DNA from 3 places in the Shewanella sp. AS16 genome. Region 3 is predicted to be linked to each of the others. Evidence: predicted binding sites of a transcription regulator. Region 3 holds the regulator's gene; each other region holds the start of a gene.
The links. The regulator sigma-54, encoded in region 3, starts transcription at its own class of promoters, with help from an activator protein. The targets are predictions, from matches to a motif close to GTTGGCACGNNNNTNGNNT.
Positions count from the first base shown of each region.

Region 1: LZP73_RS06505 (TorF family putative porin) is a predicted target of sigma-54. The motif match lies at 9,012-9,030, and genes of this name have one in related genera.
Region 2: flgF (flagellar basal-body rod protein FlgF) is a predicted target of sigma-54. The motif match lies at 9,244-9,262, and genes of this name have one in related genera.

Region 1 covers NZ_JAKCLK010000002.1:383,166-393,784, reverse strand. Annotated here, with positions in the region: gene LZP73_RS06535 (endonuclease) at 351-1,985, opposite strand; gene LZP73_RS06530 (alanine/glycine:cation symporter family protein) at 2,672-4,039, shown strand; gene LZP73_RS06525 (flavohemoglobin expression-modulating QEGLA motif protein) at 4,179-5,534, opposite strand; gene LZP73_RS06520 (PDC sensor domain-containing protein) at 5,806-6,786, shown strand; gene LZP73_RS06515 (PA3496 family putative envelope integrity protein) at 6,805-6,984, opposite strand; gene rimK (30S ribosomal protein S6--L-glutamate ligase) at 7,259-8,164, shown strand; gene LZP73_RS06505 (TorF family putative porin) at 8,240-8,932, opposite strand; gene LZP73_RS06500 (HU family DNA-binding protein) at 9,204-9,476, opposite strand; gene LZP73_RS06495 (response regulator) at 9,626-10,423, opposite strand; gene LZP73_RS06490 (hypothetical protein) at 10,505-10,619, opposite strand, start outside.
Region 2 covers NZ_JAKCLK010000003.1:486,858-497,476, reverse strand. Annotated here, with positions in the region: gene LZP73_RS10750 (flagellin) at 34-1,446, opposite strand; gene flgL (flagellar hook-associated protein FlgL) at 1,632-2,837, opposite strand; gene flgK (flagellar hook-associated protein FlgK) at 2,848-4,767, opposite strand; gene flgJ (flagellar assembly peptidoglycan hydrolase FlgJ) at 4,805-5,860, opposite strand; gene LZP73_RS10730 (flagellar basal body P-ring protein FlgI) at 5,877-6,968, opposite strand; gene flgH (flagellar basal body L-ring protein FlgH) at 6,980-7,654, opposite strand; gene flgG (flagellar basal-body rod protein FlgG) at 7,665-8,453, opposite strand; gene flgF (flagellar basal-body rod protein FlgF) at 8,464-9,207, opposite strand; gene flgE (flagellar hook protein FlgE) at 9,389-10,619, opposite strand, start outside.
Region 3 covers NZ_JAKCLK010000004.1:166,846-177,464, forward strand. Annotated here, with positions in the region: gene mlaF (phospholipid ABC transporter ATP-binding protein MlaF) at 1-107, opposite strand, end outside; gene LZP73_RS12865 (calcium/sodium antiporter) at 288-1,250, shown strand; gene LZP73_RS12870 (KpsF/GutQ family sugar-phosphate isomerase) at 1,290-2,267, shown strand; gene kdsC (3-deoxy-manno-octulosonate-8-phosphatase KdsC) at 2,269-2,820, shown strand; gene lptC (LPS export ABC transporter periplasmic protein LptC) at 2,817-3,377, shown strand; gene lptA (lipopolysaccharide transport periplasmic protein LptA) at 3,367-3,918, shown strand; gene lptB (LPS export ABC transporter ATP-binding protein) at 3,915-4,646, shown strand; gene LZP73_RS12895 (RNA polymerase factor sigma-54) at 4,774-6,252, shown strand; gene hpf (ribosome hibernation promoting factor) at 6,281-6,568, shown strand; gene ptsN (PTS IIA-like nitrogen regulatory protein PtsN) at 6,571-7,014, shown strand; gene rapZ (RNase adapter RapZ) at 7,011-7,865, shown strand; gene LZP73_RS12915 (HPr family phosphocarrier protein) at 7,852-8,127, shown strand; gene mgtE (magnesium transporter) at 8,191-9,555, shown strand; gene LZP73_RS12925 (OmpA family lipoprotein) at 9,706-10,377, opposite strand.

The sequences.
Region 1 (10,619 bases), on a different contig from region 3:
CCATGTCAGACGAATAATGCCGGGGGATACTTATCCACTTTATGTAGCCAGTATGTCAATGCCAATGTTGAACTTATGTGTATTTTTTATGTCGTTAATGTTTTTTGTTCAACGCCAGGGGCAGATTTCAGGATTATTGCGCTGTTCTTGGATGTCCTGGCTATTTTTTGGGGGAAAATGCAGGTTTGGCTGAAAAATACTCGCGGCTCGGCCTAACTCAGGCTCTGGTTTAACCTTGGCTCGGGCCTAACCCTGGCTTGGCGGCTCGACGCCTATGGGTCTCATGCCAGGATATGACGTGTTCAGGGGAAAAAAAGCCCGCTGTCCAAGCCGGGCTGGATTTCTGTGGGTTAGTTACATGAGCTCGAGTAGAGCGTCTCGGCCCATTGGGGGTTGTCTATGAAGGGGTTACGGTTGTGTTGCCACTCGTACACCCTGTTGTTGCGGCGACGTTCCCAATCGCTGACGGGATCCTGGATGTGCCAGCCGAGCAAGGTACAGAGATCGCCAAGCAGAGGTTCGCCGGCGGATGTGACCCCATGGGTGACGCTCAGATCCGGGGTGCCGCTGTTGTCGCCACCCTGATAACGCACATCCATGTAGAACACCATGCGCGCCACATCGCCCTTGACCATGTCGGCCGGCTCGAAGCTGTCGGCATCTGTCTTGTTGGCCGGCGCTTCGCTCAATGCGGTGCCGCCGAGGGCAAAGTCTTTGTTGCCGCGACTGCTGTTGACAGTCACATCGGCGGGACGCAGGTGATGCAGATCCGTGTAGGCATACTGGCTGCTGTCGGGGAAGCCATGACTCTTGGCCCAGACATGTTCCCGGTTCCAGGCGTCGGGCGAGTTGCTCATGCCGGCGCGATTGGTCTTGGGTTCCGAGCGGCCTGTGTAGAGCAAGATCACATTGTTGCTGTTGGCCGGATCTTCATCGGCATAGCTCAACCCGTCCCATACCTGGCTGTAACTGAAGCGGGTGTGATTGCCTATGATGAGATTGAGGCTGGTTTTCAGCGCCGCCCCCGTCTTGCCTATGGCGTTGGCATAATAGGTGTCGAAGGCATAGCCATCCGGGTTGCCCGTCCCCCCGCCGGTAGAACCGCCACCCGAGTCCGCTACTGTGTAATCGGCCACCAGACTGACACCGCTAAAGCCCTGGTAGGCGGTGATATTCACAAAGTAGCGCCCTTCGCTGGCCGGGGTGATGGCGCATTCTTCGTTGTTGCCAGACAGGTAAGGTGCACAGTCGTAGAGACTGCTGCTGGGTTCCTGGGCGAAGCGCACATAGAGATCGGCATCGCCGCTACCGCCGCTCATCTTGAAGCTGAGTTGGCTGGCATTGGCGGGAATGTCGGCAACAAATTTCAGCGTCTGGCCGGTGGCCGCGCTCAAGTCGCTCCTGACTTGTCCCTGGCCCAGGAGCTTGTCTTCGGGCTCGACGGGATCCACGGGATCTGTGCCGCAGTCGACGCTCAATGGGCCAGAGCCAGGGGTGCCGGCATTGGTCGCTACAGTCCAATCGGCTTCGGATTGGGTATTCACGCTGTTGGTGCGAACCAGTGCCAGGTCGCGGGCATTCAGGCTCCAGCCGCTGATGCCGCCTTCCCAGGCGACCAGATCCACAATTTCACTGCCCTTGTTCAGGCGCACAAAGTCGCCGGAGTTGCCCAGGCTGAGGGACATGGGATAGAGATCCGGATCCTGGCCAAACAGGGCGTTAAAGCCTACTTGGTCGGCGGCAACACTGACATAGGCGCCGGGTGCCAGCGAACCGCTGAGCAGATAGCTGCCACCATTGTCACTCAGTTGGTACTGGCTCAAGTCCAGGCTGTCACAGCCGGCATTGAATAATTCGACGAACTCTTCGGTGCTGTCATTGTTGGGGGCATCGTAGAGGACTTCGCTGATCTGCAGCTCGGCATTGGCATTGAAAGCCAGGCCTGCGAGCACAAGCGCGAGGCTTAGGGTAGATTTGTTCATTATGGATATGACTCATTTTATATTGTTATTTTATCGCCCCGATCTGCGTTGCAGCCGGGACGGACCCAGTGTTCAAATCCCTTTGAACGAACTAAACCGGCGGATTATGGCACAGGCAATGTAGTACCAATGTGCTAATTTTGTTAATTATTTTATGTTTGGATTGACCCGAAACGGCGATTTTTACCGGAAAAGTGCCACAGATCCGCCCCCTGGGCCTGAGATAAGCCGTGATTTTTGAGGGTTAAGCTAATTTTTGTATATTTGACTATATAATCAGTATGTTATTCCGTTTTAAATCCTGATTCATCTGATTTGCCGCTTGCTGCCTCTGGAGCGGCTTTGCTGGGTATGTGGTTTTTTAGAATAAAAACTCAATACTGGGCGCGGCTGGCCGGGGGAAATGCGGCATTTGCCGCTGTAACTCTGTCTGGACTGCATTTTTTCGGGTTTTCGCCCTCCGGCTGGGACGCCGGGCGTGCTTGCCTTTGCCGGCCGGGGCGAGTCGACGGCAGCTGTTGCTGACGGGCGCCTGCCTGCGGCATAGGGGCCTGCCGGGTTCCAGGGCGTCGCGCTTAGGGTTTCCAATTGTTAAGCATTCGTTGTAATCTGTTGCCCCGACGTTTGGTGGCTGGCCCCAGATGGCCGACGCGAAAACTATAACGATAACAGGCATTGATGAGGTTTGAATGGAAGCTATTACTGAGTTTGTCAGTATGATTAACGGCGTCGTTTGGGGGACTCCCATGCTGGTGCTGATCCTGGGGGTGGGCTTGTTTCTCTCCCTGGGGTTGAAGTTGATGCCTATCCTTAGGCTGGGCGCAGGTTTTAAACTCCTCTGGTCGGGTCGCACCCCGGGCGCAGAGACCAAGGTGAAAGGGGAGATCAGTCCCTTCAATGCCTTGATGACGGCACTGTCGGCCACCATAGGCACGGGCAACATAGCCGGGGTTGCCACAGCGATCGTCGTGGGTGGACCCGGCGCCTTATTCTGGATGTGGTGTACCGCGCTGGTGGGCATGGCGACCAAGTTTGCCGAGGCTGTGCTGGCGGTCAAATACCGTGAGGTGGACGATGAGGGTAACCACATAGGTGGCCCCATGTATTACATCAAGAATGGCCTGGGCAAGAAGTGGGCCTGGTTGGGCACCCTCTTCGCCCTGTTCGGCTCGGTCGCGGGTTTTGGCATAGGCAACACGGTACAGGCCAACTCGGTTGCCGCGGCGCTGCAGAGCAACTTTGCCATTCCAGCCTGGGTCACAGGGCTAGTCCTCATGTTGCTGGTGGGCGCAGTGCTGATGGGCGGCATCAAGCGGATAGGTGTGGTCGCAGGCAAACTGGTGCCTCTGATGACACTCTTCTATGTGACTGCCGGCCTGGCGGTATTGATAGCCTATATAGATCAAGTGCCTGCGGCCTTCTCGCTCATCATTCATAGCGCCTTCAATCCGGTGGCGGCCCAGGGTGGTTTCGCCGGTGCCGCAGTATGGGCGGCGATCCGTTTCGGTGTCGCCCGCGGGGTGTTCTCCAACGAGGCCGGCCTTGGCAGTGCGCCTATCGCTCACGCCGCGGCTCAGACCAATAATCCTGTCGCCCAGGGTTTGGTCGCCATGCTGGGAACCTTCATCGACACCATAGTGGTCTGCTCCATCACTGGGCTGGCTATCGTGGTCTCGGGTGCCTGGACCTCGGGTGAGAATGGCTCGGCCTTGACCTCATTCGCCTTCTCCCATGCCCTGCCTTTCGGCAATTACATCGTTGCCGTTGCCCTGGCCGTCTTCGCCTTCACGACCATGCTTGGCTGGAGTTTTTACAGTGAGAAATGCGTTCAATACCTGTTCGGCATCAGGGCGGTTAAACCCTTCCGGCTGATTTGGACCCTGGTGGTGCCCCTCGGCGCCGTGAGTTCGCTGAAGTTCGTCTGGCTGCTGGCCGACACCCTGAATGCCATGATGGCCATTCCTAACCTGATCGCCCTGGCGCTGCTCAGCCCTGTGGTCTTCGGCCTGACCCGGGAGTATTTCCGCAAACAGCTGCCGCTGAACACAGCGGCCTGACGCCGCTGTCGTGAGCCGTTAGCATAGAAGGCTGCAGTTGCCACATGAGGCGCTGCAGCTTTTTTTTGTTCCCGAGTCGCTGCCCGCCAGCAGCAGTCCCATGCAGGTTCAGGGGAGCGGCCTTGGCTGCCCCATGATCTCAGTCCGAGGTATTATCAAATTCTGTGTCATCGCTCGGTTCATACATGGGCTCGACATTGGGCAGGTCTTTGAATAACCGCTGGAAGTGGCGTTGCACCCCCTTGAGATCTATGCCCGCCAAGCCCGAGGCGAAACCAAACCAGGCATACAGGCCACTGAAGTTGTCGAACATGGGCGGCAGGTACTTGGGCCCGGTCAATATGCCCTCGCGGCAGGCACGATAGAGCACGGGAATGTCTTCGATGGCCAGTTTCCCCAGGAATAACATGGGGATCAGTTCCGGCAGCCCCGAGATGATGGCGCTGCGGATGAAGTTGATGTTCTCGACATAACCGCGCACGTAGGAAATATCTTTGGTGAAGAAGCTGCCGCCTGCGACCATGCCGCCGCGAAAGACCCTCTGGGTGACCCTGTAGCTGTCGGTGGCGCTGAGATTCTGGTCGCGGAAATAGTGAAACACCTGGATAAAGTCGGCCCCCTGTTCGGCCATGTCGACGGCGGCGACCCTGTCGCTGATGCGTCGTGCCCGGCCAGGGTTGGAGCTCAGGGTGAGCATCTCCAGCAAGACCGCCAGGCCTTCCTGGGTGGCGGCGACCCTGGGGGAACCGACACTGAGCCAGGTGGCGTGGGGCTGGGCGCGACCGTTGAGGGTGGTGCCCACATGCACCCAGCCTTCATGTACCTCGTAGATATTCAGATCCGATTCGCTGAACATGGCCTTGCTGTTGAGTTTGACTGTATCGCCGCCGACGGCGGCATCCGAGACTATGCCGTCGCTGAGGCGCACCCGCATGTCATCGCTGTGGAAATAGCCCAAGAGTCGCTGACTGAGCACGCTGACGGCTTCGGGGGCCGAGATGATCTTGGGATGATGCTTGATCATGTGGCGGGCGGCGGGCAGGGAGAAGATATGGCTCAGACGATCACCCAGCTGGCGCAGGCTATGGCGATCGCCGTGCAGCTTGTCGCTGGCGCTGCCATAGAGTTGTCGGCTGAGCTGCCCAAATTCCGGTTGGCCCCTATGGTTGAGCATGTCGATCACCAGGCGGTATTGATCTACGTTGGCCTGCAGTATCTTGCCCAATTTGTCCTGTTTTCCGAGCCGGCGGCGGATATCCTGTTTCAGGGAGATAAGCTCGGCCTGGGTCTTGTGGCTGTCGAAGGGCAGGGCGAGTCCCTGATAGAAGTCTGGGCCTATCTTGGGCAGGCGGCTGCCCTTGCTTGCCAGGAATCTGTCTTCCATTTCCCTTGGCCACTTGATGGCATCGAGGATCTTAATCGGGGTTTGTAAACGTATCAATTCGTCGGAAAAGCGACGTAAATCTTCTTGGTACTGGGCTAATGATTCCGACATAAGCGCATTCCTGCAGGCACAGCAAGGGGTTAGGCCTAATAATAACGGTAAATATAGGGACTGCCTATCAAATCACTGAAGGTCGAGGCGGACTGCCCGGCATGGCGTCCGGCATTGGAGGGCCCAGGTTGCACCATGTTGGTGCTGTTGCGACATCTTGAGCTATGGCTGCGGTTAGTAATCAAGTCAATATATTGATAAATAATAGTTATTTTGTTGGCATCGATAATGCTGTCTCCTGCTTGGGTCTATTGAATGAGTGGAGTGGCAGATGGCGGCGATGAGTTATTTGAGTGTCATAGAGAGATACCATGAGTTTGAGCCTCTGGTGCATGAACTGTTGGAGTCAATTCTCACCGGCATAGGGGATCCTCAGTTGTTTCATGAGGGGCAGATGGATCTGAAGGCGGTTGCGGATGTGGCCGGCAGTTATCCGTTCGTCGAGCTGATCTACCTGCTCGACAGCGACGGGCGACAAGTGAGCCAGAATATTGCCTTGGTCAATCGCAAGATCAAGCTCATCCCCCAGGGGCGCAATGCCGACAGGAGCCAGCGGCCCTATTTCCTCAATCTGGGGGAGGAAGCCGACGGGCATGTCACCCGTCCCTATTTGTCCCATGCCACGGGTGGCCTGTGTATCTCGGCTTCCAGGGCCATTTATCGCCAGGACGCCCAATTGGGCATCCTGGTGGTGGACGTCAATCTTACCCGGCTGATCGAATTCATGATGGGGGACAGCGCCAGGCGCAGGGTCACGCCGTTATTCAAGGGAGTGTATGCCACCATAGTGCTGGGCTTGTTTGTCCTGGTTGCCTTGTTGCTGACCACGGCGTTGACCGACATCTACCAATTGCTGACCACGGCCAGGGAGCATCAGGATCCGTTGCAGCCCTTCGGCATCATCATCTTCATCACCTTGGCATTGGCGATCTTCGATCTGGGCAAGACCATATTGGAGGAAGAGGTATTGATGCATAAGGATATTTTCCGCCACAGCTCGACCCGGCGCACCATTACCCGTTTCGTGGCGACTATCCTGATCGCCATCTCCATCGAGGCGCTGCTGACCATGTTCAAGGCCTCCCTGGGAGAGAAGCAGTATGTTGAGCCGGCGATCTGGATGATGCTGGCTGTGGTGGGTTTGCTGGTGGGGTTGGGCGCCTATGTTTATCTTGGGGCCAAGGCCGAATGGCTGCTGATCAAGACCGCAGCCTACAAGTCCTCGCGCGGCTCTCCCGGTGGCCAGGTCTGAGTCTGCACAGGCCCCAACCTAGAACAGGTCGTCATCTTCTCCCAGGGCACGCCTGAGCTCGGCGCGCTCCAGATAATCTTCCAGGCGGCGCTTGACCGCACGTTTATGTTGCATGACTTCGGCGGCTTTACGATTTCTGGGGCTGACCATGGCCTCGAGTTCCATCTCGTCGGGCACGACTTCTGTGATATGAGCCATAACGAATTCCTCTGTCTTAATTGGCTTAGGCGACCCTAAGCATTTTCGTTAAAAAGCACTCCTTTTAACCTAAGCACTTTCTAACGAAAATTTCCCCTGCGGCCAAGCAAATTTTTTTTGCATTCAACACAAGGATTCTTTACCCAAGGGGTTGGCCATGGTCAGGGCAGCCGCACTCGCAGCAAACCTGGATTAATTAAGTTGCTTTCTCTCCCTGCATGGGAAATGATCCGCTAAGTCCAGCAATTTACACTCAATTATTTGGTGACCTAAGATGAAAATAGGTATCTTGTCGCAGTTTCCTGACTTGTACTCTATCCGCCGTCTGGTGGCGGCGTGCGAGAGCCGGGGGCATGAGGTTGTCGTCATCAACCCCATCAACTGCTACATGAACATCAACTCGGTCAAGCCCAGCATTCATCTGGAGGGCGAGGAGCTGTCCGGGTTCGATGCCATCATTCCCAGGATCCATGCCAGCGTCACCTTCTATGGTTGTGCCGTGGTACGCCAGTTCGAAATGATGGGGGTCTATGCCGCCAACGATTCCATATCCATCGCCCGCTCCCGGGATAAACTCAGGGCCTTGCAGCTGTTGTCGCGCAAAGGAATAGGCATGCCAGTGACGGGCTTCGCCAGCAAACCCGATGACATTGGCGATCTGATCGCCATGGTCGGCGGGGCCCCCTTGGTGATCAAACTGCTGGAAGGCACCCAGGGGATAGGCGTGGTATTGGCCGAGACCAAGAAAGCCGCCACGAGCGTGATCGAGGCGTTTCTTGGGCTGAAGGCCAACATTCTGGTGCAGGAATATATACGTGAATCCAACGGCAGCGACATCCGCTGTTTCGTGGTCGGCGACAAGGTGGTGGCCGCGATGAAGCGTCAGGGGCCCGAGGGGGATTTCAGATCTAACCTGCATCTCGGGGGCAGTGCCGAAAAGGTGCGCATCACGCCGTTGGAGCGCAAGACGGCGGTGGCCGCTGTGAAGGCCATGGGGCTGGTGCTCGCCGGGGTCGATATTTTGCGTTCCAGTCGCGGCCCTTTGGTGCTTGAGGTCAATTCCGCCCCCGGCATCGAAGGCATAGAAGCAACGACAGGGATCCAGCTGGCGGAGCCGATAGTGGAGTATATAGAGAAGATGGTGGCCGCCCGCAAGGCGAATAGCCCCATCATAGCCTGAAAACACAAGGCCACCCTAAGGTGGCGCGTGTGGCTTTTATTTTGTGACTTTTATGCTGTGGCCAAGGGGCTTGGGTTAGAGATCGAAGCTGTAGGAGTAGCCCAGGACGACCTTGGCATCATCGCCCGCCAGATCCGTATCCGCCAGCTTGAAAGACACAGTGCCAATCTGGGTCTCTGCGCTCAGGGTCAGGCTGTAGTCGGCATAGTTGTCTTCCCCGAACCAGCTCTCGACCACATCGCCACTTGAGTAACCATAGTGGGCCGCCAGACTCAGGCTGTCGGACAGGGGCACTGTGACAGTGGCATGCAGGTAGCTGAGATCTTTCTTGTCCAGTGGCTCGGTGGCGACATCATCGCCGGCATCTATGAGGTGGGAATAGCCGATCTCGACCCATTTCCAGCTGAGGCTGCCATACAGCTCATGCAGGTCTATGTTGCCATTGGCATCCGGATAGGCGTAATAGAGGTAACCCAGGTCATAGCCAATATCTTCCCCCAGGCTGCCGGCATAACCCCCATACAGGTCCAGTTCATAGCTGGTGTCATCCCCGAAGTCGACGCTCGATACCCAGGAGCCGACATAGAGCCCGGAATCATGACTGTAATCCAAGCCACCCTGAACTGCGACAGCGTCCTGGGTCTGGCTGGTGCCGCGCCATAGGTAGTTGGAGGTGACGCCTATGTTGCCGGACACGCTTGCCAGGGCGTTGCCGCTCAGGATCATGCCTGTGCCGAGTAGCAGGCCGCGATACAGTGATTTTTTCATGCTCATCCCCTTTCAGTTATGTTTTCACCGGGCGCGCCCCTAGGCGTGCTGCGGTGAAGATGTTTTTCTGCATTGAGGGTTGCTAATCGCGTGCCACTATAGAATCTGATTAAAAAACAATTGGATAATCTTTGGTTGCTTCTTGGGGAGCCAGGGTATGCCTGCCCGTGGGGCAGAGGTGCACGTTTATTGTGCAGCCGAGCCAGGCTCAGCCCGAGAGCGGAAACAAAAAAACCTCCCGTGGGAGGTTTCTTTAATGCCTGGCAAGGAATTAGTTTACGCTGTCACGTAACGTCTTGCCGGCTTTGAATTTTGGCACATTGGCTGCCGCAATTTGAATTTCTTGACCCGTCTGAGGATTACGGCCAGTGCGTGCAGCGCGAGTGCTGGTTTCGAAAGAGCCAAAACCCACGATAGAGATTTTTTCACCGTTCTTCATAGACTCGGTGATGGCTTGCTCGAATGATTTCAGGGCTCGGGCCGCTTCTGCTTTGGTCAGTTCTGCGTTTTCAGCAATTTTGGCGATAAGTTCAGTTTTGTTCATGTTAAGAGTCTCTTCTTTCCGTAGATTTGTTTTTAGTAAACTCGCCTAACATGCCACAAGGCGAGACGCTTGAAAAGGGCTTTAGCGCCAGATAATCCCTTGTTAAATCAAATTCTGATGCTTTTTAGATGCATATCCTGTTATTGGGGTCAATCTTCCAGCAGTTGGAACAGGAGTTGTTTGACCAGCCTGGGTTCGAACGGCTTATCACATAAGGCATTGACGCCGGCCTGTTCGACATTGCTCAGATGTGTATCCTTGGCCTCGGACGACACCATGAGAATGGGAATGTGCGACTGGTTGCTCTGGGTACGTATATAGCGGGTCAGTGCCAGGCCGTCGACACTGGGCATGTTGTAATCCGTGATCACCAGGTCGAACATCCGGTGTTGCAGCAGCGCGATCGCCTGGGCGCCATCGTCGGCCTCGCAGATCTGCTTGATCCCCAGGTTGGCTATGGTGCGCCCTATCACTTTGCGGGCCAGGGGGCTGTCGTCGACGATCAATACCCGCAGATCCTGGACATCGAAATGACTCAGATCCAGCTCGTCATGGCTGAGGAGATCTATGGTGGCATTGAGCGCCTTACCCAAGTGCTCGGAACTGAAGGGTTTGGGCAGTATGGCCACCACTCCCGACTGGCGGAAGATCTCCAATTGTTCCCGGCGGCATTCGCTCGATACCAGCATGAATTGGATATCCTTGGAGCCAGGGTCCGCCTTGATATGTTGCAAGAGCTCCAGGGCGCTGCCATCCTCGAAGTGCAGGGCGCTGGCGATAAGATCCGGCTTATGGCGGGTGATTATCTCTTTGGCTTCGCTCAGCTTGCCGGCCGTCTGTATGCTCAGTATGCCTTCCTGCTGCAGCCGGCCCATGATGATTTTTTTCTGGGTTTCCGAAGGTTCAACCAACAAGAGTGACAATTCGCTTGGAGATAAGTGGCTCATACAGGATTAGGCTCTCATGGGCTGATGTTGGGCGCTAAATTACCTTTTATCCGATAATTCAGCAAGATAAACGCGCTGACACTAGTGCCTGGCGAGATAATTGCGGGTGTTGGCGGAGAAGGCGACCCAATACTGGAAGCCGAGCAGGGCCATCAGGCCTATGACGACCGCAGGAATGGGCAACTCCTGTCCCTGG
Region 2 (10,619 bases), on a different contig from region 3:
TCTCAATTGACTCTCAACCAAGCCAAATGCGGCTTAGCCCAGCAGTGACAGTGCCACCTGAGGCAACTGGTTGGCCTGGGCCAACATGGCTGATGAGGTCTGCGACAGTATCTGTTGCTTGGTCATTTCAGCAGTTTCCTTGGCGAAATCCACATCCTGGATACGGCTGCGGGCGTCGGCCACGTTGCTCTGAACGTTACCCAGGTTATTGATAGTAAAGCTCATGCGGTTCTGTACCGCACCCAAATCGGCACGCTGTGAATCTATACCGGCAATGGCTGAATCTATTACCGCCAGTGCATCCTGGGCGCCATCGGCCGTACCTATATCTATGTCTCTTACCGAAGCCAGTGAAGATGCACCACCTGTGGTAGTAATCGCAGCCGTCGTGCCTGTTACCGTGAAGGCATCGCTCGATGAGAATGCCAGCTCCGAGTTCACTACAACACCACCGGCATCGACAACATCGGAAGCTCCGGCAACACCATTGGTCACTGTGGCCATAGTCAAGGTACCACCGGCTGGCCCCACGGCTTTCACGCCGGCAACATCATTTGCCGAAACAGTCAATTTGTCAGTGGCCGAGTCATAAGTCGCCGAATAACCATCTTTGCCAATAGCGCTGGCCAGGTCTTTCATGCTGCCGTTAAACTTGCTCAAATCGTATGAACTGGTGCCAATTTCCAAAGTACCTGTGTCGGCAGCGGTGAAACCACCCAGTTCAACCGATACTTTGGCTTCGGCGGTAACGCCTGTACCCAAAGCATTCAGTGCATCGGCAGCCGCTTTGGCATCCATACCTGAGACGTCGGTTGCAACTGAAGTACCGCTGGGGCCACTCAACACGATATCTGACGCACCTGTAGCGACACCATAAGCCAAACCTGCAGCGGCGGCGGCACCAAACACAGTGCCGGCACCTGTTAGCTGATTCTGACCGATAGCACTGGCCGACACGTCACCGATTGATACAGAGATGGTCTCATTGGCATTAGAACCCACCTGGAATTTTTGGGTACCATAGGTGCCATCGAGCAATTTCTGGCCACCGAAGGAAGTGGTATCTGCGATACGGGTCAGCTCGGTCTGCAGAGCAGACAGCTCTTTATTCATGGACTCGCGGTCTTCCACCGAGTTAGAACCGTTGGCCGATTGCAGTGACAGGTCGCGCATACGCTGCAGTATGTTGGTGGACTCACCCATGGCGCCTTCGGCTGTCTGGGCGATGGAGATACCGTCGTTGGCGTTGCGCATGGCCACGTCCAGGCCGTTGATCTGACTGGTCATACGGTTGGAGATCTGCAGACCGGCGGCATCATCCTTGGCGCTGTTGATCCTCAGACCCGAAGACAGACGCTCCATCGAAGTTTGCAAGTTGCTGTTGGCACCGCCAAGGTTCTTCTGCGCCTTCATGGAGGTGATGTTAGTATTTACTGAAATAGCCATGTTAAATTCCTCTTTCTTAGTTTGATGCCAAGACTTGAGAGCCTGGCTAAGTCATATCGCTAAAATGAATATATCGTCTTGCTTTACTCATTAGTGCCACTAACCCACTGGACACCTGTCTTTATCACTGACATCCAATGTCGTTCTTGCTGTTCCGGCGCCTGCCTTCAACTACAGGAGGCGACTCATATATAGTCAAACAATGAAACCGAACCGACTTTACTGAACACACTCGACACGGCATTGAGCGCCTGTTGTTGTTTCTCAAACTCGCTGATCGCCGAGGCGTAATCCAAGTCTTCAAGCAGGGACAGTGCCGAGTTATTGACAAGCTTCTCATCACTGTGCGAACTCTGGTAACTCTCGACCCGCTTCAGGCTAATACCGGCTTCACTTCTTGCGTCGCTGATCTGTGTCATACCACTGTCAAAGTTATTCAACAACTGTGCCAACTCTGAATTTCCTGCCGGCGTATTTGTCTTGCCGGGATCTTTTATCAGGGCTATGGCGCTGTTCAAAGTATCGAAAATGCTGACTTGCGCCTGTGGCTGCATGCTGAAACTGTCCCCGGCAACTGGGGCTCCCTCCAGCTTGACCTCTATGCCGTTGAAGCTCACAGGGGCACTGGGATCGTAATTGGCAAGGTTGGCGACAGGATTGTTGGCGGAGTCGAGCACTTCAAGATCCAGCCCGCCCGCACCATTGTCTGTGAAATTAAATGTATATGTGTCAGCAACATAAGTTGTTGTATCGGCAATCTTGGCGCTGCTGACGCTGAACTCGCCCTGTTGACTGGCCAAATAATTGACGCTGTAGTCACCCATGGCGTTAGGGGCGTTCATGAAGGCCGCATCACCGGCCACATTGGTCCCCAGGGCCACATTGGAGGCCACCATGGTGTTGCGCACGCCGCTGTCGCCGCTGTAGCTTATCTTGCCCGTGGCATCGAATTGAAAGGGCTGGGTGTCGGTATTGAAACCGGCAAACAGATAATTGCCCGATTCGTCCTTGCTATTGGCCATGGCCAGCAGCTCGTCCAGACTGCCCTGCATCTCAGCGGCAAGAGTTTGCCGATCGGCATCACTGAGGCTGCCGTTCACTGCCCTCAGTATGAGATCCCGGCTCGACATGGCCAGGTTTTCGGCACTGCCGAGCTTGCTCTCGGTCACACTCAGGCGGCCGCTGGCATAATCTAAATTCTTGACGAATTGATCGACCAGGGCATTTTGCTGATTCAGGTTATCTATCCCCAGCGCCGCCACGGGATCGTCACCCGAGGTAACGACCTTCTTGCCGCTCGAGAGTTGCTCCACCAGCTTATTGGTGGCGCTCTGTTTCTCCAGCACGCCGCTGATATTTTGATTGAACATCTGTGCGGTAGAAATGCGCATCCCTTATCTCCTAGCGTACCGAGTTAAACAAGGTGTCAAATAGTTCGGAAGCCGTGGTCATGATCCTGGCGGATGCCTGATAGGCCTGTTGAAAACGCATCAAGTTGGCCGCCTCTTCGTCCAGGTTGACGCCGGACTCGCTCTCGACCCTGGCATAGGCTTGCTGATAGATGGCGTTGGCGGTGCCGACCTTCACTTCCGCCGCCTTGGTCTGGTTACCCACATCTAGCTTGGTTTGCTGAAACACGTCGGCCAGGGTCGAGGCGCCGCCGTTCATCAGCTTGCTTTCGCTCAGCTTGGCCATGGCCACCAGATTGGTGTTATCCCCCTGGGCGGCAGACAGATCGAAGCTGAAGCTCTGCCCAGTTTCGCCCGCCGAGGTCACTTCGAAGGTAAAACCGAAGGCACTGATGTTGGGCGGCGTGTAGGCCGTTGGCCCCGAAGTGCTGCCATCGGCCGCCAGGGTGGTGAAGGTATTGGCGACCGTATCCAGAGTGAAGGTCAGCTCGTTGCCCGTGACCGGGAAATTGGCGGCATTGCGGTTGTCTATGCTGACGAGTTTAACCTGGGTATTGCCCGAGTTAGCCGCATCTGCGTTGATCTTGGGGCTGGCGGCGGCAATGCCCTTGGGATCTGTCATCACCACTGCGATGCCACCGGCCGCGCCGGCCGTGGGGCGTATGGCAAACTTGTTGCCCGCCGCCAGGGAAGCCACGCCCGAGTCTAGGTTGATGCTGAAGCCGGCACCGCCCTCGAGCACAGTGCCGTTGAGCGTCAAATTGGTGACTGCCCCGCTGTCGACATCGGTCAATTGATAGTTGGCACCGTCGAAGCTCAAGTCGTAGGCACCGCCGGTCAAGGCGCCTGTGTCATCGATATTGACACTCAGGTTGGCCGCCGTTGCCGGGGTGGTGGCATAGGCACTGACCCGGCCGCTGGACATCAGAGGATCGTTGATGTCCCGAAAGATATTCTGTCCAACCTGGCCATTGAGATCCATGCCCTGGCCCTGCATGCTGTTGAAGGCGTCGGCGATGCCCAATGCCAGTTGCCCCATTTCATGACTGGCCGGCACCAAGGTTTGATCGCGAAAATCGAACAACGCCTGCAGTTGTCCACCCAGCTTACCGGGATCTATCGCCACATTCTTGTCGCCTATGGTGCCTGTGAGCTCGGTCTCCCGCGGTACGGGATCCCCCTGCTTAGTGCCCACCGTCATGGCGAGTTCCCCCGAGACCAAGGTCATGGCGCCACCCAGCATTATGGTCTTGGCCCCTGTGTCCAAGGGGATGACATTGACTTCGGCGTATTGGCTCAGCTCCTGGATGAGCGCATCCTGGTGATCCAACAGCTGCATATCCTGACCGCTCGACTTCATCAACTCCCGGTTGATGTTGCCAAGCTCCTGGCTGATTTCATTGACTCTCTTGGTGATACCTTCTATCTGATCATTGGTCTGCGTCAATTGGCCATCGAGCTGGGCCTGCATTTGATTCAGGCTGTCGGCGAGCTGCCCGGCGGAGGCCAGCATACCGCCACGCACCCCGAGATCCGCCGGCAGATCGGCCAGAGAATTGATGCTGGAGAAGAAATCGTTCAGCCCCTGGGGCACTGCCTTGCCAATGACGGAAAACAACTGATCCAACTCGCTCAGTTTGCTGTGGCTGGCTTCGGCAGCCCCCAGCCCCGTCTGGCCGATGCGCAACTCACGGGCGGCGTAGTCGTTATAGATGCGCTTCACGTCGGAAACATAAGTACCTGCGCCATAAAAATGCCCTCCCAGTTGCTGCGACTCCAAGGTCGCTTGGGTCGCCACCTGCCTGTGATAGCCTGCGGTATTGGCATTGGTGATGTTGTTACTCGTCAGCCCCAGCTGGGACTGGGATGCCATGACACCGGTACGGGCGATATTCAGTAGATCGATAGACATTAGTTGGCGCTCCTGGGAACAAATATGGTGACCTGTATCATCGCGTCTCTCCCGGTATCAGGGTCTTGAACTGCGCAGTGATGGACTTCATCACCTTGAGTACCTTGTCGGCATAATGGGGATCTGTCGCATAACCTGCCTGCTGCAATGCCTTGATGAACTTGGCGGGTTCGGCGGCCACTTGCCGGGCTTCCTGGTAGCGGTCACCCTCGCTGATGAAAGACACGAAATCATTGAAGCTCTGCTCGACGTTGTCGTACATTCTGAAATCTGCTTTCTGTTTAACGGCTATGCCCTGTTCAAATTCCAGGGTATTGACGCTGGTCTTACCGCCGTCCCAACCTTTGTCGGCCTTGATATTGAATAAGTTATTGCTGCTGGCACCGTCGCTGCGGCGCACCATCTTTTGCCCCCAGCCGGTTTCCAGCGCAGACTGTGCCAACAGCAACTCAGGGCTGGTGCCCAAGGCCTTGGCCGCTTTCTCTGCATGGGGATAGAGACGGGTGACAAATTCATCCCGGCTGTCGAAGGTCGCATTCACCTGGGTTTGTGCCGCTGCCGACGGCAAGGTCTTGCCACTCAAGATGGGCGCCAATATGCCGTCTGCCGTTTGTGGGCCCGCCTCTGTCCTGTGGTGCCGGCTTGGAAACAGCAGTTCAGGTTGAGGCTCAGCTGTGGTTTTCGCTGTGGCAACTGGAGGGATGGCGGCGGCCGTGTCAGGCTGCTGCCGCGCCGGACTGGCCCCAAGCTCACCTCTGAGCACTGAGGCAGGGGTGACATTGCTCCCCTCAGGAGACAACTGCTGCACCATCATGTCCGCCAGACCCAGCACGCCCTTGTCGGACAAGTCGACCGACAGCTGTTGATCGCGCATCTGTTCATAGAATTTGGTGTATTGGCTGTTCATCGGGCTGTCGGACTCGAACACCGCATTGGCGTCACGCATGCTCTTCATCAACATCTGCACGAAAATGCCTTCGAATTGCTTGGCCACTTTCTGCAAGGCGCCCTTCTGATCTTGCTGCGCCTGAGAGCGCAGCGAATCCAGGCCGCCCAGATCGAGAAAGTGCGATGAATTTGACAGCTTTTCCATGGTTCCCCGACAATTTTCAGATGATGATGAGTTCACCATGCAAAGCGCCTGCCATCTTTAACGCTTCGAGGATCGCCAACACATCCGAAGGCGCCGCGCCGACCAGATTGACCGCCCGCACCAGCTCATCCAGGGTAGTGCCCGGATTGAACATGAACATGCGGCGCTTATCTTCTTCGACACCTATGGTGCTGTTGCTGGTCACCACAGTCTCACCCTGGGACAGGGCATTGGGCTGAGACACATTCAAGGCCTCGGCTATGGTCACTGTCAAACCGCCATGGGTCACGGCCGCCGGCAGCAGCTGTACATTCTGGCCTACCACTATGGTGCCGGTACGGGAATTGACTATCACCTTGGCCGACTCTTCTGCCGGTTCAACCTGAATATTCTCCAGGGTCGCCAGGAAAGACACCCGCTGGGACACATCCCTCGGGGCACTGACCTGGACCGAAGTGGCATCCAGGGCTCTGGCCATGCCATCGCCCAGCAGATCGTTGATCGCATCCGCCATGCGCTCGGCGGTGGAGAAATCGGAGCGGCGCAGGTTGAAGGTCAGGTAATCCCCGCTGGAGAAGGAACTGGCGACCGGACGTTCGACAATGGCGCCATTGGGGATCCTGCCAACGGTAGGGGTATTTTGGATCACCTTGGAGCCGTCGAGGCCTTCGGCACTGAAACCACTGACCACCAGGCTGCCCTGGGCTATGGCGTACACCTTGCCGTCGACCCCCTTGAGGAAGGTCTGCAACAGGGTGCCGCCACGCAGGCTCTTGGCCTCACCCAAGCTGGAGACGGTAACGTCAAGACTTTGACCCGGCTTGATGAAGGCCGGCATGTCGGCATGAACTGCCACCACGGCAACGTTCTTGATCTTGGGGCGAAAACCGTCCGGCAAATTGACGCCGAAGTTCTTCAGCATGGTAGTGAAGGTCTGCTCCGTATAGCGGGTCTTCTCTCCCGTGCCCGGCAGGCCGACCACCATGCCATAGCCTATCAATTGGTTGCTGCGCACCCCCTGGACATTGGCTATGTCCTTGATGCGCTCGGCGTAGCCAGGCAGGGCCAGCAGCAATAAGCCGGCTGCGAGTATGAATTTAGCTTTCATGGGCAAACTCCTCAGAAGGGCCACCAGTCGCTCAGCAGAAACTGACCTAACCAACCCACTTTTTGGGCTTCGGCAAAGGTACCTGTGCCGCTGTATTGGATGCGGGCATTGGCGACCCGGGGAGAATCTATGGTGTTATCGGGGCGAATGTCCTGGGATCTGACTATGCCTGTCACCCGAATAAACTCATCCCCATTGTTGATGCTGATCCATTTCTCACCTCGGATCACCAGGTTGCCGTTGCTGAGCACTTGCATCACGTTGGCCGAGATGCTGCCATCGAGACTGTTGCTCTGATCCGCCCCCGACTCGCGCTTGGTATTCATCGCATCTTGGTAGCTCAGATCCAGCGGCACCCCTTTGATGGTGACATTGCCGCCACCGGCAAAGAGCGGTTCCACCGACAGATCCGAGCCCTTCTTGATCTTGTTGTTGGCGCTCTTGCTCGCCTGGGTCGCCTCTTTGAGCACCACAGTGATGATGTCGCCGACCTTATGGGCGCGAATATCCGAATACAAGCTGGATGCCTGGCTCTCCTGATAGATGGAGCCTGTGACCTCCATCTTGGTTGGCGGCGCCTCAGGATAAACAGGCGCATAGAAAGGATCGTCGGCAATGGGTTTGTTCTGGGTCGAGCTACAGCCGGTAAGCAACAGACCGGCAAGCAGCAGCAGGTATCTAGCCATGGGTCGTCCCCTACAGATTCTGGGTAACATAAGACAGCATCTGATCCACGGCAGAAATCACCTTGGAGTTCATCTCATAGACCCGCTGACCTTCGATCAGGTTGACCAGCTCTTCGGTCACATTGACGTTGGAGGTCTCCAGTGCGCCCTGGCGTATGGCCCCCATGCCATCGAGCGAAGCCGTGCCCTGAATGGGGGTGCCGCTGGCGCCGGTTTCCTGGTACATGTTCTGTCCCATGGGATCCAGGCCAGATGGATTGATGAAGTCTGTCATGCTCAGCTGACCTACCACCTGGTTCTCGGCGGTACCCGGGGTTTTCACCGACACTTCGCCTTCGGCGGAAACGGTAATGCTGGTCGCATTGTCGGGAATGGTAATTGCCGGCTGCACCACGTAGCCGGAACCCGGGGTCACCAGCTGGCCACTCTCGTCCAGGGTAAACTGGCCGTTGCGGGTGTAGGCCGCGGTACCATCGGGAAGCTGCACCTCGAAGAAACCCGGTCCCTCGATCATCAGATCGAGCGAGTTGTCCGTGGTCAACATGTTGCCTTGGGTAAACGACTTCTGGGTGGCGACCACCTTGGTACCGGCGCCGATATTCAGGCCATTGGGCAGCTTGGTATTGGAGGCGCTGACGCCGCCGGCCTGGTTCACAGTTTGATAGAGCAAGTCTTCGAACACGGCACGGCTCTTCTTGAAACCCACAGTGCTGGCGTTGGCGACGTTGTTGGAAATCACGGCGATATTGGTCTGCTGAGCGTCTAAGCCAGTCTTACTTATCCATAAGGCGGGATGCATAATCTATCTCCTAACTAATGCGCATTAATGCAGAGGAAGCGCGATCATTCTCTTCTGCGGTTTTCATCATCTTGACCTGCAACTCGAACTGACGCTGTAAATCGATAAGGGACACCATTTCCTCGACGGCGTTGACATTGCTGCCCTCGACCGCCCCACTCTCGAGCGCCACCCGGGGATCCGCCGGCGCATCCTGACCCGAGGTCAAACGGAATAAGCCGTCCTCGCCGCGCATCAGATTCTGGTTGCCCGGGTTAACGAGCTTGATGCGACCGACTTCTTCTATCACTTCCGCCGTCGCCCCCTGGGGCCTGACCGAAATGATGCCATCCTGGGAAATTTCGACCTTCTGGATCGGCAGTGGCAGCACTATGGGACCATTTTCTCCCATCACAGCGTTGCCCCTGTCGTTACGCAGCAAGCCGGTCGTATCGAAACTCAGGCTGCCGGAGCGGGTATAGGCTTCGGCGCCATCCTTTCCCTGCACAGCTATCCAGCCATCGCCCTTGACGGCTATGTCCAGATCCCTGCCTGTGGTCTTGATGGGGCCGGCCCTGAAGTTGGCCGAAGGCGACTCAGTCATGGCAAATACCCGCGACGGCATGCCTTCACCGAAGGCTTGCATGGCACGCGCCTGGGCCATGTCCGACTTGAAACCATCAGTATTGGCATTGGCTAGGTTGTTGCCACGCACGGCCAGCGCATTCATATTCTGCTTGGCCCCGCTCATGGCGACATAAAGTAATTTGTCCACTGGCTGCTCCGTCAAACTTCCTACATGGCTAATACAAAGCAAGCATCATGCCAAAAAGTAGACAAGCTAATGAGTGGATAACTAAGAAAAAAGCATGGGGAATGGCTGACGGGGGAAATCTGCCGCAAGGAAGCGGCAGAGTGTTGCCGCAGGCGGCAACACTCTCATGGCATAGAAAGCATTAACGGATCTGCAGTATCGTCTGTTGCAGAGTGTTGTTGATTTCCAGGGTACGTGAGTTGGCCTGGAAGTTGCGCTGGGCCGAGATCAGATCCACCAGCTCAGTGGTCAGGTCGACGTTCGACTGCTCCAATGCCGACGAGCGTATGCTGCCGAAAGTGCCGCCATTGGCCTCGCCGGCCAAGGCCTCACCCGAGGCCTGGGTCGCCTTCCAGGAAGTGTTGCCCACCTGGGTCAAGCCCTGCTCGTTGGAGAAGCGCACCAACGCGACCCGTGCCAAGGGCACTGTCGAGCCGTTGCTGTACTTGGCAGTTACCAGACCATCGGCGCCGACCTCGACATTGGTCAGGCGGCCGACCGTCACCCCGTCCTGGCTCAATGCGGTGGCGTTGAACTTCTCGGAGAACTGGGTCGGATTGTCAAAATTAATGGTGATCTGCTGGGTTGCATCGGCGGCGGCGCTCAACACGTTTGAGCCACCTGTCCCCAGCGCTTCCGTGGTGATGGTCGCAGGGTTGCTGCCTGTGTAAGCCCCGACAGAGTTGAAGCTCACCACGGCACCGGTCCAGCCACCCGTGGTCTGGGCGGTACCCGTTGGATCTATTATGCCGTCCCCGTCCGTATCCGTATCCGTGTCTTTGACATAGCTTCCGACCGCACCGGCATCCAGATTGACAGGCTTATCATCCATGGCATAGAAGGCGACCCAGCTGCTATTGCCGCCGCTGGCGGCCCCGGGAGGACGGACAAAATAAGTGGTCAACACATGGGACTCGCCGAGGGAGTCATAGACGGTCACGGCCGTCGAGTTGTTGAAGGTCTTGGCATTGCCCGGATCGAAGTCGGCCGGATCCAAGGTTTTCTCACTCGAGTTCAGGTTGACCGTCATGGAAACATTGGAAGTTTTCACCGGGCTGCCCGCGGTATCGGGAATTTGCACGGGTTGGGTGGTGGTCAGACTCACAGAGGTGGAATTACCCTCTTTGTCGACCGGAAAAGTCTGCAGATAGTTGCCGGCCGAGTCCACCAGGAAGTTATCCGCGTCACGCTTGAAGGCACCGGCACGGGTATAGGAATAATCCTGGGTGCCGACCGAAGAAGAGGTAACGAAGAAACCATTGCCACTGATGGCCATATCCAGCGCATTGTTGGTGAACTGCAGGCTGCCCTGGTGGAATTGCTGCGCCACCTGAGTCGTGGTGGCACCCCCGCCGACGGCGGTTTTGCTGTTG
Region 3 (10,619 bases):
ACCTTCCCCCTGGGGATGGACAGGCTGATGTCTTCATAGATGACACGATTGCCACGACTAAAACCGAGATGACGGATTTCAACCAAGGGAGATAGATCTTGAGTCATGCGTGATTCCGGAGATGAAAGAAGAGATAACCGCCTTCCTGGCGAGGTCTCGAAGAGCTGCAAATTGTACGTAATTGCGCTTTAACCTACAACCGAATCGCGACTATCGAGTCAGGATACTTTCAATTTGAGTTAAATCCAGCGAAAATGCGGGGTAATATCCCTCTCGATTGTTATCAAATGTTATTTAATGTTTTTTTACTTGTTGCTGGCTTAGTCGTATTGATCTGGAGCGCAGATAAATTTGTCTACGGCGCCGCCGCCTTCGCCCGCAATTTGGGGCTGCCGCCCATGCTCATAGGCCTGACTGTCGTCGCCATGGGCAGCTCGGCACCCGAGATGTTTGTCGCCGCCACCGCCTCGATGGAAGGCATGACGGACACAGCCATAGGCAATGTGTTGGGCTCCAACATAGCCAATGTGGCATTGATCCTGGGATTGACCTCATTGCTCGGCGCCATCGCCGTCAGCTCACAGACCCTCAAGCGGGAGATCCCCATGATGCTGGCCGCCACTGCGCTTGCCGGGTATCTGCTGCATGATGGCATGCTGACCCGTCTCGACGGTGTCATACTCTTGGGGCTGTTTCTGGTGCTCATGTCCTACCTCATCTGGCATGCCCTGACCAACAAGCAGCAAGATCCCCTCGACGCCGAGGCGGATGCCGAAATTCCCAAAGACGTGCCGACCCCCAGGGCCCTCTTCTGGCTGGTGCTGGGCATAGTACTCTTGCCCCTGGCGGCAGACCTCATGGTCGATGGCGCCGTCGGTATCGCCAAGGCGTTCCATCTTTCCGAGCTGGTGATAGGCCTGACCATCATAGCCATAGGCACCAGCCTGCCCGAGCTCGCCGCCTGCATCGCCGGGGTGCTGAAAAAAGAAGATGACCTGGCGATAGGGAATATTGTAGGGTCGAACCTATTCAATATCCTGGCCGTGCTCGCGGTCCCTGGACTGATAGCCCCGGGAGAGATAGATGCCATGGCCAGCGGCCGGGACTTTTACATGGTGATGGCCACCAGTGTCGCCCTCGCCGTCTTGGTGTTATTCAGCGGTCGCACCCGGGAATTGAAACCCTGGCACGGGGTGGTATTAGTCAGCTGCTTCATCGCTTATCAGTTTATCCTGTTTCAATCCCATTGATTGAGCGATATAGCGGCATAGAAGAAAAGAGAAACAGACATGCTAGATAAAAGCCAATTGCGCCGGTGGGGCTGCAGCGTTATCGATATCGAGAAGGCGGCACTGGACAATCTGTATCAATACGTCGACTCGGACGAGTTTGCCCAGGCCTGCGAGTTGATCCTCAATTGCAGCGGCAAGGTCATAGTCATGGGCATGGGCAAGTCGGGTCATATAGGCAATAAAATCTCCGCCACCTTCGCCAGCACTGGCACCCCCGCCTTCTTCGTCCATCCGGGTGAGGCCAGCCACGGCGATCTCGGGGTATTGGCGGAGAACGACATCATCTTGGCCATTTCCAATTCGGGGGAATCGAGCGAAATCCTGACCCTGATGCCGGTTATCCAGCGCATGGGCATTCCCATGATAGCGGTCACGGGCAAACCCGACTCCAACATGGCCCGCCTGAGCCAGGTGCACCTCTGCATTGCGGTCGAGGAAGAAGCCTGCCCGCTCGGCTTGGCACCGACCTCGAGCACCACGGCCACCCTGGTCATGGGCGATGCGCTGGCGGTCGCCCTGCTGCAAGCCAAAGGCTTCACCCGCGACGACTTTGCCCTGTCGCATCCGGGCGGCGCCCTTGGACGCAAATTGCTGCTCAAGGTCAGCAATGTCATGCATCAGGGCGACGCCCTGCCCCTGGTGCCCCACGACATCTGCATCACCGAAGCCCTGTACGAAATATCCAAGAAAGGCTTGGGCATGACGGCGATTGTCGACGACAAGCAGGCGCTGGTCGGCATCTTCACCGACGGTGACTTGCGCCGGGTGATAGATGCAGAAGTCAACCTGCGCACCACCCCCATTGCCAAGGTGATGACACGTAATTGTGTCACCATCACGGAGAATGTGCTGGCGGCCCAGGCACTGCTGCTGATGGAAGAAAAAAATATCAATGGCCTGATAGTGATCGATGCCAACCAACGCCCCATAGGCGCCCTCAATATGCTCGACATGGTCAAGGCGGGAGTGATTTAACATGGAACAACAAGGCTTTTACGGCCCCATCAGCGCCGACGTCTGGCAGCGGGCCCAGAAGATCAAGCTGCTCATCTGCGATGTCGACGGGGTATTTTCCGATGGTCGCATCTACATGAGCAACAACGGGGAAGAGCTCAAGGCTTTCCACACCCGCGACGGTTACGGGGTGCGCTCACTCCTGTCCAGCGGTTTCAACCTGGCGGTGATCACCGGACGCAACTCAAAAATCGTTGAGAACAGGATGACGGCGCTCGGCATCAGTCACATCTACCAGGGGATAGACGACAAATTTGTTCCTTACCGTGAGCTGCTCGAGCGCTATGAGGTGCAACCGGAAGAAGTCGCCTACATAGGCGATGACATAGTGGACTTGCCGGTGATGAAAGCCGTGGGCCTGGCCGTGTGCGTCGCCGACGGTCACCCCTATGTGAGGCAACATGCCCACATGGTGACCCATATCCAGGGCGGTCATGGTGCACTGAGGGAACTGACAGACCTGTTGCTGCTCAGTCAAAATAAATTCACCACAGCCCATGGAATGAGTGTATGAACCGGGTCACCCTGGCGATAATCGCGTTTTTCAGCACGGCACTCATACTCTACTGGCAAGTGCAGCACAAACATGGCAGCCAGGACAGCGGCAACTTGGCTGCGCAAAATAGGCCAGACTTCATGGCCAACGATTTGCGCAGCATCAGCTTCAACGACGAAGGCAAAGTCAACAGCCGGGTCACGGCCAAGTACATGGAGCACTTCGCCGAGTTCAACCTCACCAAGTTCACTCAACCCGTTTACCTCATATACCCGGACAAGGGCCAGGCGCAATGGCGGTTGAGGGCCAACCAAGGGCGGCTCAACAAGGATAGCGGCAAGGTAGTGCTGGAAAATGATGTTATCATCGATGCCATCAGCCCGACCGAACCCGTACAGACACTCACCACAAGCTATCTGGAACTGGATCTCAACACCATGATAATGACATCCGACAGAGTCATCTACGTCAAGGGCAAAGACTTCAACATCCGGGGCCAAGGACTTTACGCCGACCTCAATGCACAAGAAGTGCAGCTGACCAGTCAGATAGAAGGTACATACGATGCAAAATAATTTATTCCTCGCCGGCCTGCTGTGCGTCATCAGCATGAGTTCAGTGGCCAAAGAAGGCGATCTCAAGCAAGAAGTCAAGATCAAGGCCGTCAGCCAAACCGCCGACATCAAGAACAACCAGCTGATCTTCTTCGGCCCGGTCGAAGTGACTCAGGGGTCAATCAAGATCCACGCCAGCGAACTGAGGGCCTATTCTCCCGAAAACGATGGCGCCAAGGTGCTGGTCGCCATAGGGGATCCTGCCACCTATTCGCAGATCCTCGATGATGGCCGTCCGGCATCGGCCAGCGCCAAGGAAATACGTTACGAATTAGCCAGCCGCACCCTGACCCTCAAGGGTGATGCCAGCCTGGATCAGGCCGGCAGCCAAGTTAAGGGCAACCTCATCCGCTATAACATAGGCGAGCAGAAACTCATCGCCGAGAGCTCGGGCGACGGCGATGACAGGGTGATCACCATCATTCAACCTGAAACTTATCAGGAAGAGCCCAAGCCCATGCCACAGAGCGAGCCGCAGGTTAACCAGCAGGAGCAGGAATGACACAGATTACCTTGAGAGCCGAGAACCTGGCCAAGAGCTATAAGAGCCGCCAGGTGGTAAAGGATGTCAGCCTGACGGTAAAGACGGGCCAGGTCGTAGGTCTGCTCGGCCCCAATGGTGCCGGCAAGACCACCACCTTCTATATGGTCGTCGGCTTGGTCAAGAGCGACAAGGGACAGATCTTCATCGACGATGACGATCTCACCACAGATCCCATGCACCTGCGGGCCCGTAAAGGCATAGGCTACCTGCCCCAGGAAGCCAGCATCTTCAGGAAGCTCACAGTCCATGACAACATCATGGCCGTATTGCAGACGCGTTCGTCACTGACGGCGCAGCAGCGGGAAGAACAGCTGGAAAACCTGCTGGAAGAATTCCATATCACCCATATCCGTGACAGTCAGGGCATGTCCCTCTCCGGCGGCGAGCGCCGCCGGGTCGAGATAGCCAGGGCACTGGCGGCCAACCCCAAGTTTATCCTGCTGGATGAGCCCTTCGCTGGGGTCGACCCGATTTCCGTCATCGACATCAAAAAAATCATCGAACACCTGAAGATCCGCGGCTTGGGGGTGTTGATAACGGACCATAATGTGCGCGAAACTCTGGATGTGTGTGAACATGCCTATATCGTCAGCCACGGCAATCTTATTGCCGAAGGAACGCCGGCAGAGATCCTAGACAATCAGCAAGTTAGGGCTGTGTACTTAGGAGAACAATTCAGGCTATAGTTAAGGCATGGGCCGGCACTTTCAGACCATGGCGGGTTGACAGTCGGCACTATCACCAACACCAGCGAGCCAACACCAATGAGCCAACAATTGTGTTCAAGAATAATAAGTAGGGATCAGCGGTAAGATGAAAGCGTCACTCCAGTTAAGACTGGGTCAGCAGTTAACCATGACGCCCCAATTACAACAGGCGATACGTCTGTTGCAACTCTCGTCACTGGAACTGCAACAAGAGATCCAACAAGCACTAGACTCCAATCCCCTTCTCGAGCAGGAGGAGGATAGCTATGAGGCTGCCGGCACCAACGAAAATCCGGCGCAGCCGGATACCGACTTCAGCGACAACAGCCAAGTGTCGACGGACAAGGACAGTTCGACCGTTGATACCGCCGAATCTCTGACCCAGGAGTCCATGCCGGATGAGCTGCCCATGGACACCACCTGGGATGAAGTGTTCACCGCCTCGCCCAATTCCGGCTCCGGCGGCATGCGGGAGGACGATATGCCCTTCCAGGGGGAAACCAGCGATGGCTTGTATGAGCATCTGGAATGGCAGAAGAATCTCACCCCCTTCTCGGAAACCGACCTGGCGATAGCGACGGCCATCATAGATGCCATAGACGAACAGGGTTACCTGACCCAGAGCATGGAAGAGATACTCGATGCCATGGGCAACCCTGAGATAGAGCTGGATGAAGTCGAAGCCGTGCTCAAGCGCATTCAGCATTTCGATCCCATAGGAGTCGCGGCCCGCGACCTAAGTGAATGCCTGCTGATCCAACTGGCGCAATTTGCCGCCGATACCCCCCACATAGACAATGCCCGGCTCCTGATTAAAGATCACCTTGAACTCATCGCCGGCCGCGATTTTCGCACCCTGATGCGCAAGACCCGGCTCAAGGAAGATGAGCTGAGGCAGGCCATAGCCCTGATCCAGACGCTGAATCCGCGCCCGGGATTGCTCATCACCCCTGTCGATGATGAGTATGTGATCCCGGATGTCTCTGTCATGAAGAAAAGCGGACGCTGGGTGGTCGAGCTCAACCCGGACTGCATGCCTAAGATCAGTGTCAACCAACAGTATGCCGCCATGGCCCGCAGCACCAAGAGCCAGGCCGACAGTCAGTTCATCCGCGGACATCTGCAGGAAGCCAAATGGTTTATCAAGAGCCTGGAGAGTCGCAACGACACCCTGCTCAAGGTAGCCAACTGCATAGTCCAGTACCAGCAGGGCTTTTTCGAGTATGGCGAGGAAGCCATGAAGCCCATGGTGCTCAACGATATCGCCGAGGCCGTCGAGATGCATGAGTCCACCATTTCCAGGGTGACCACCCAGAAATATATGCATACCCCAAGAGGCCTGTTTGAACTAAAATATTTTTTCTCCAGCCACGTCAGTACCGACGATGGTGGCGAGTGCTCATCTACCGCTATCCGCGCCTTCATCAAGAAGCTGGTCGCGGCGGAAAACCAGAAGAAGCCTCTGAGCGACAGCAAAATGGCGCAACTTCTGGCAGAACAGGGGATCAATGTTGCCCGGCGCACCATAGCCAAATATCGTGAAGCCATGTTGATCCCCCCCTCAAATCAACGTAAGAGTTTATAGACACTTAGGACATTGGAGGAAGAGGTATATGCAAATTAATCTGACTGGGCACCACATAGAAATCACAGATTCATTGCGTGATTATGTACAAGAAAAATTTTCAAAACTTGAACGCCATTTCGAACAGATCAATAATGTGCACGTTGTGCTCAATGTTGAGAAAACGCAACAGATTGCCGAAGCCAAAATCCATCTTACCGGTGGTGAGGTGTATGCCACCTCGGAGCATGCCGATATGTATGCCGCGATAGACGTCCTGATCGATAAACTCGACCGTCAGGTAATTAAACACAAAGAGAAGCTGACAAAACACTAATAATGCAACTTAGTAGCATACTGCGGCCGGAATGCACCACCTGCGCCACTCCAGGCAGTAAGAAAAAGGTACTGGAACTCATAGGCGACTTAGTTGCGGCCCAGTACCCAAACCTCTCATCTCAGGCGATCTTTGAAAGCCTGGTGGCGCGAGAAAAAATGGGCAGTACTGGCATAGGCAATGGTATCGCTATCCCACACGGGCGCTTGACCGACATAGAGCAACCTATTGCCGTGTTGGTCAAGTGTGAGGAACCCATTGCCTTCGATGCCATAGACAAACAACCGGTAGACCTGCTGTTTGCCTTGCTGGTCCCGGCAGATCAATGTCAACTGCACTTGAGCACCCTGTCTTGCATGGCTGAAAAACTCAGCAATAAGCTGATATTGAAACAGCTGCGCAAGACCTGCGATGAATCGGAACTCTATCAGGTAATCACTGGATGAAGCTTGTCATAGTCTCGGGCCGCTCCGGCTCAGGAAAATCTGTTGCCCTGCGGGTACTGGAAGATCTGGGCTACTACTGTGTCGATAACCTGCCACTGCAGCTCATCGGCAGCCTGCTGGAACAGTTCAAGGGCAGCAACGATCTGGTGGCCATCAGCATAGATGTGCGCAACATGCCGGAGCAGGAGAAGGTGCTGGAACAACAGCTCGCCCGGTTGCCGCAGGGGACAGAACTCAGCAGCTTCTACCTCAATGCCAGCGACAAGGTATTGCTCAAACGCTACAGTGAAACCCGCAGATTGCACCCCCTATCCAAGAGCAAGGTCTCGCTGCAGGAAGCCATCAAGCTCGAAGGCAAGTTGCTCGAGCCCGTGTCTAAGCTGGTCGATCACTACATAGATACCTCCAACCTGAATATCTATGAACTGAGCGACCAGGTCAGGCAGATCCTGCTCGGCAGTGTCGACAAAGAGCTGGTGATCAACTTCGAATCCTTCGGTTTCAAGCATGGCATGCCAACCGAAGCCGACTTCATGTTCGATGTACGTTTCCTGCCCAACCCTCACTGGGAAGCGGAACTGCGGCCGCTCACCGGCCTGGATGAGCCGGTACAGGACTTCCTGAGCCGTCAGCCCCTGGTCAATAAGTTCATCTGGCAGATAGAAAACCTGCTGGAAACCTGGTTGCCGCACCTGGAGCGCAACAATCGCAGCTATCTGACGATCGCCATAGGCTGCACAGGTGGCCAGCACAGATCTGTGTATGTTGCCGAACAACTGGCCAAACGCTTCGCCAACGGTAAACATAAGGTGCAGGCCCGCCATAGGGAACTGAGTCATGCCAAAGCTTGAACGTCAGGTCACCATCTGCAATAAGCTGGGGCTGCACGCCAGGGCCGCCACCAAGCTTGCAATCTTGGCGTCGGATTTCGATGCCAGCATCACCCTCATTCAAGGGGATAAACAGGCCTCGGCCGCCAGCGTGCTCGGCCTCCTGATGCTGGAAACCGGCATGGGGAAACGCATTACCATCAAGGCCGAAGGCAAAGATGCCGAGGCGGCACTGGACGCCATCTGCGCCCTGATAGACGCCAAGTTCGACGAAGCCAGCTAACCTTTCCTACGAGTCAAAGATACCAGGCCTAAGATAGCGCCGCATTGAGCCACCGAGGGACCCATGCCTGTCGAAACAATAGAAGCTGAAGTCACAGCCCAGAGGCTGGCACGCCTCAATCAGGCCCTTGGCAGCGGCATGTTTGTCCATGTACGCAACATGCTCCATGACATGGCGGCATCAGACATAGCCCTCATTCTCGAATCCTCGCCACCGCGTACCCGCCAGGTGCTGTGGCAACTGATAGACACCCAACAGACGGGCGAAATCCTCGAAGCCTTGGGAGAAGATCTCAAAGATCACCTCATTCGCCAGATGAGTCCGGAAAGCGTCGCCAAGGCGACGGCGGGCATGGACACAGACGAGCTGGCTTATATACTGCGCAGCCTGCCAGATGCCTTATATAAGCGCGTGCTCCAATCCATGAGCAGCCAGGACAGGCTCAGGGTTGAACAGGCCCTGTCCTACCCGGATGACACCGCCGGCAGCATAATGAATACAGACACTGTGACCCTGAGGCCGGACGTCAACCTGGATGTCATACTGCGCTATTTGCGCCAACGTGGGTCCTTGCCCGATACCACGGACACTCTCTATGTGGTCGATAAGCGGGATAGAGTGCTGGGCGGCGTCAGGCTGGCAGATCTCCTGACCTGCGATCCCACCGCCAGCGTGCGCAGCATAATGGATCCCGAGCTCGAGCGCATTCCAGTCGCCATGGGGGATACCGAAGTCGCGCAGCTGTTCGAACGCCACGACTGGGTATCGGCCCCCGTGGTCGATGAACAGGGCAAGTTGCTTGGCCGCATCACCATCGACGATGTGGTGGATGTGATCCGTGAGAATGCCGATCATTCCATGATGGGCATGGCCGGGATGGAGGACGATGCGGATACCTTCGGCCCGGTACTCAAGAGCACACTGAGGCGTTCGCTCTGGTTGACCATCAACCTGTTCGCCGCCCTGCTCGCCGCCTCGGTCAGCAACCTGTTCGAGGGCACCCTGGAGCAATTTGCCACCATAGCCATTCTGATGACCATAGTCCCCAGCATGGGAGGCGTTGCCGGCAACCAGACCCTGGCATTGGTTATTCGCGGCATAGCCCTGGGCCATGTCGGTCAGAGCAACAGCCGTTGGTTGATAGGCAAGGAATTGGCCATAGGCATGTTAAACGGTTTGGTGTGGTCTTTGCTGGTCTTTGTCGCCGTCTGGCTCTGGAAAAACGATATGGCCCTCGGTGCCCTGATAGGCGGCGCCATGTTGATCAACATGACGGTCGCGGGCTTCGCCGGGGCCGGGATCCCGCTGCTGCTGAAGAAATTCAACATAGATCCCGCACTCGCGGGTGGCATGGTACTGACCACTGTCACTGATGTGATCGGCCTGTTCGCCTTCCTCGGACTCGCCACCCTGTTCCTGATGCACTAACCCTGGTCGCCAAGCCCGAACCTGCCTGGCTTAAGTGCGGCATTTAAGCCAGGTATTTAAGACCGGTATTTAAGGAAAAAATAAAGCCCGAAAACAATAAAACCACCCCAGGGTGGTTTTATTCTTGCTGCTACAGGATAACGCCTCGGCTTAACCCGTAGGTGTCAGCACTATCTCGACCCTGCGATTCTGTGCCCGACCCGCGGCCGAACCGTTGGAGGCGATAGGATTGCTCTCGCCCATCCCCTGAGTCCGTACCCTGTTCGCCGCCACGCCTTGCTGCATCAGATAGCTGCCGACTTCGTTGGCACGCACCTGAGACAGGCGCAGGTTATAGGAATCAGAACCTGAACTGTCGGTATAACCCAACACATTCAGCTGAGTCTTGCTGTATTCCTTGGCCACCAAGGCCACAGAATGCAGCACAGACTTGGCCCCTTCGCTCAAGTCTGTCTTATCCACGGCGAAGGTCACTTCGTTAGGCATGTTCAGCACTATGTTATCGCCATCTCGGGTCACGCTGACACCGGTCGACGCCAACTGCTGACGCAGCTTGGTTTCCTGCACATCCATGTAATAACCTATGCCGCCACCGACGGCGGCACCGGATGCCGCACCTATCAGGGCGCCCTTGCCGCGATCTTTCTTACTGGACGAAGCAACGCCGACTGCGGCACCGGCAACGGCACCTATCAGGGCACCAGTGGTGGCTTTCGCCGTCTGCTGCTCATTGGTATAAGGATTGACTGTGCTGCAGCCCGAAGCCAGCAACGCAGCCGACACCAAGGACAGTGTCATCAGGGTCGTTTTATGAAATTTCATCGTCATATGTGAACCTCTCAAGGTTTCTTCTTCTGGCCATCCAACCGATGGCCGATTAACGGGCGGATAAGATAGCCAAAATACGCCGCCACAATCAGCTCTGAAGTATATAAGTTATTGGCGCACACACAATAGCTTGTTGGCCATCCGGAGCGGTAATCATCACGAATTCAGTATAGATACAGCTTATCCACTGGCTGGCTCGGGTGCTAAAACGGTGCGGCATGCACCATTTTTGCTAT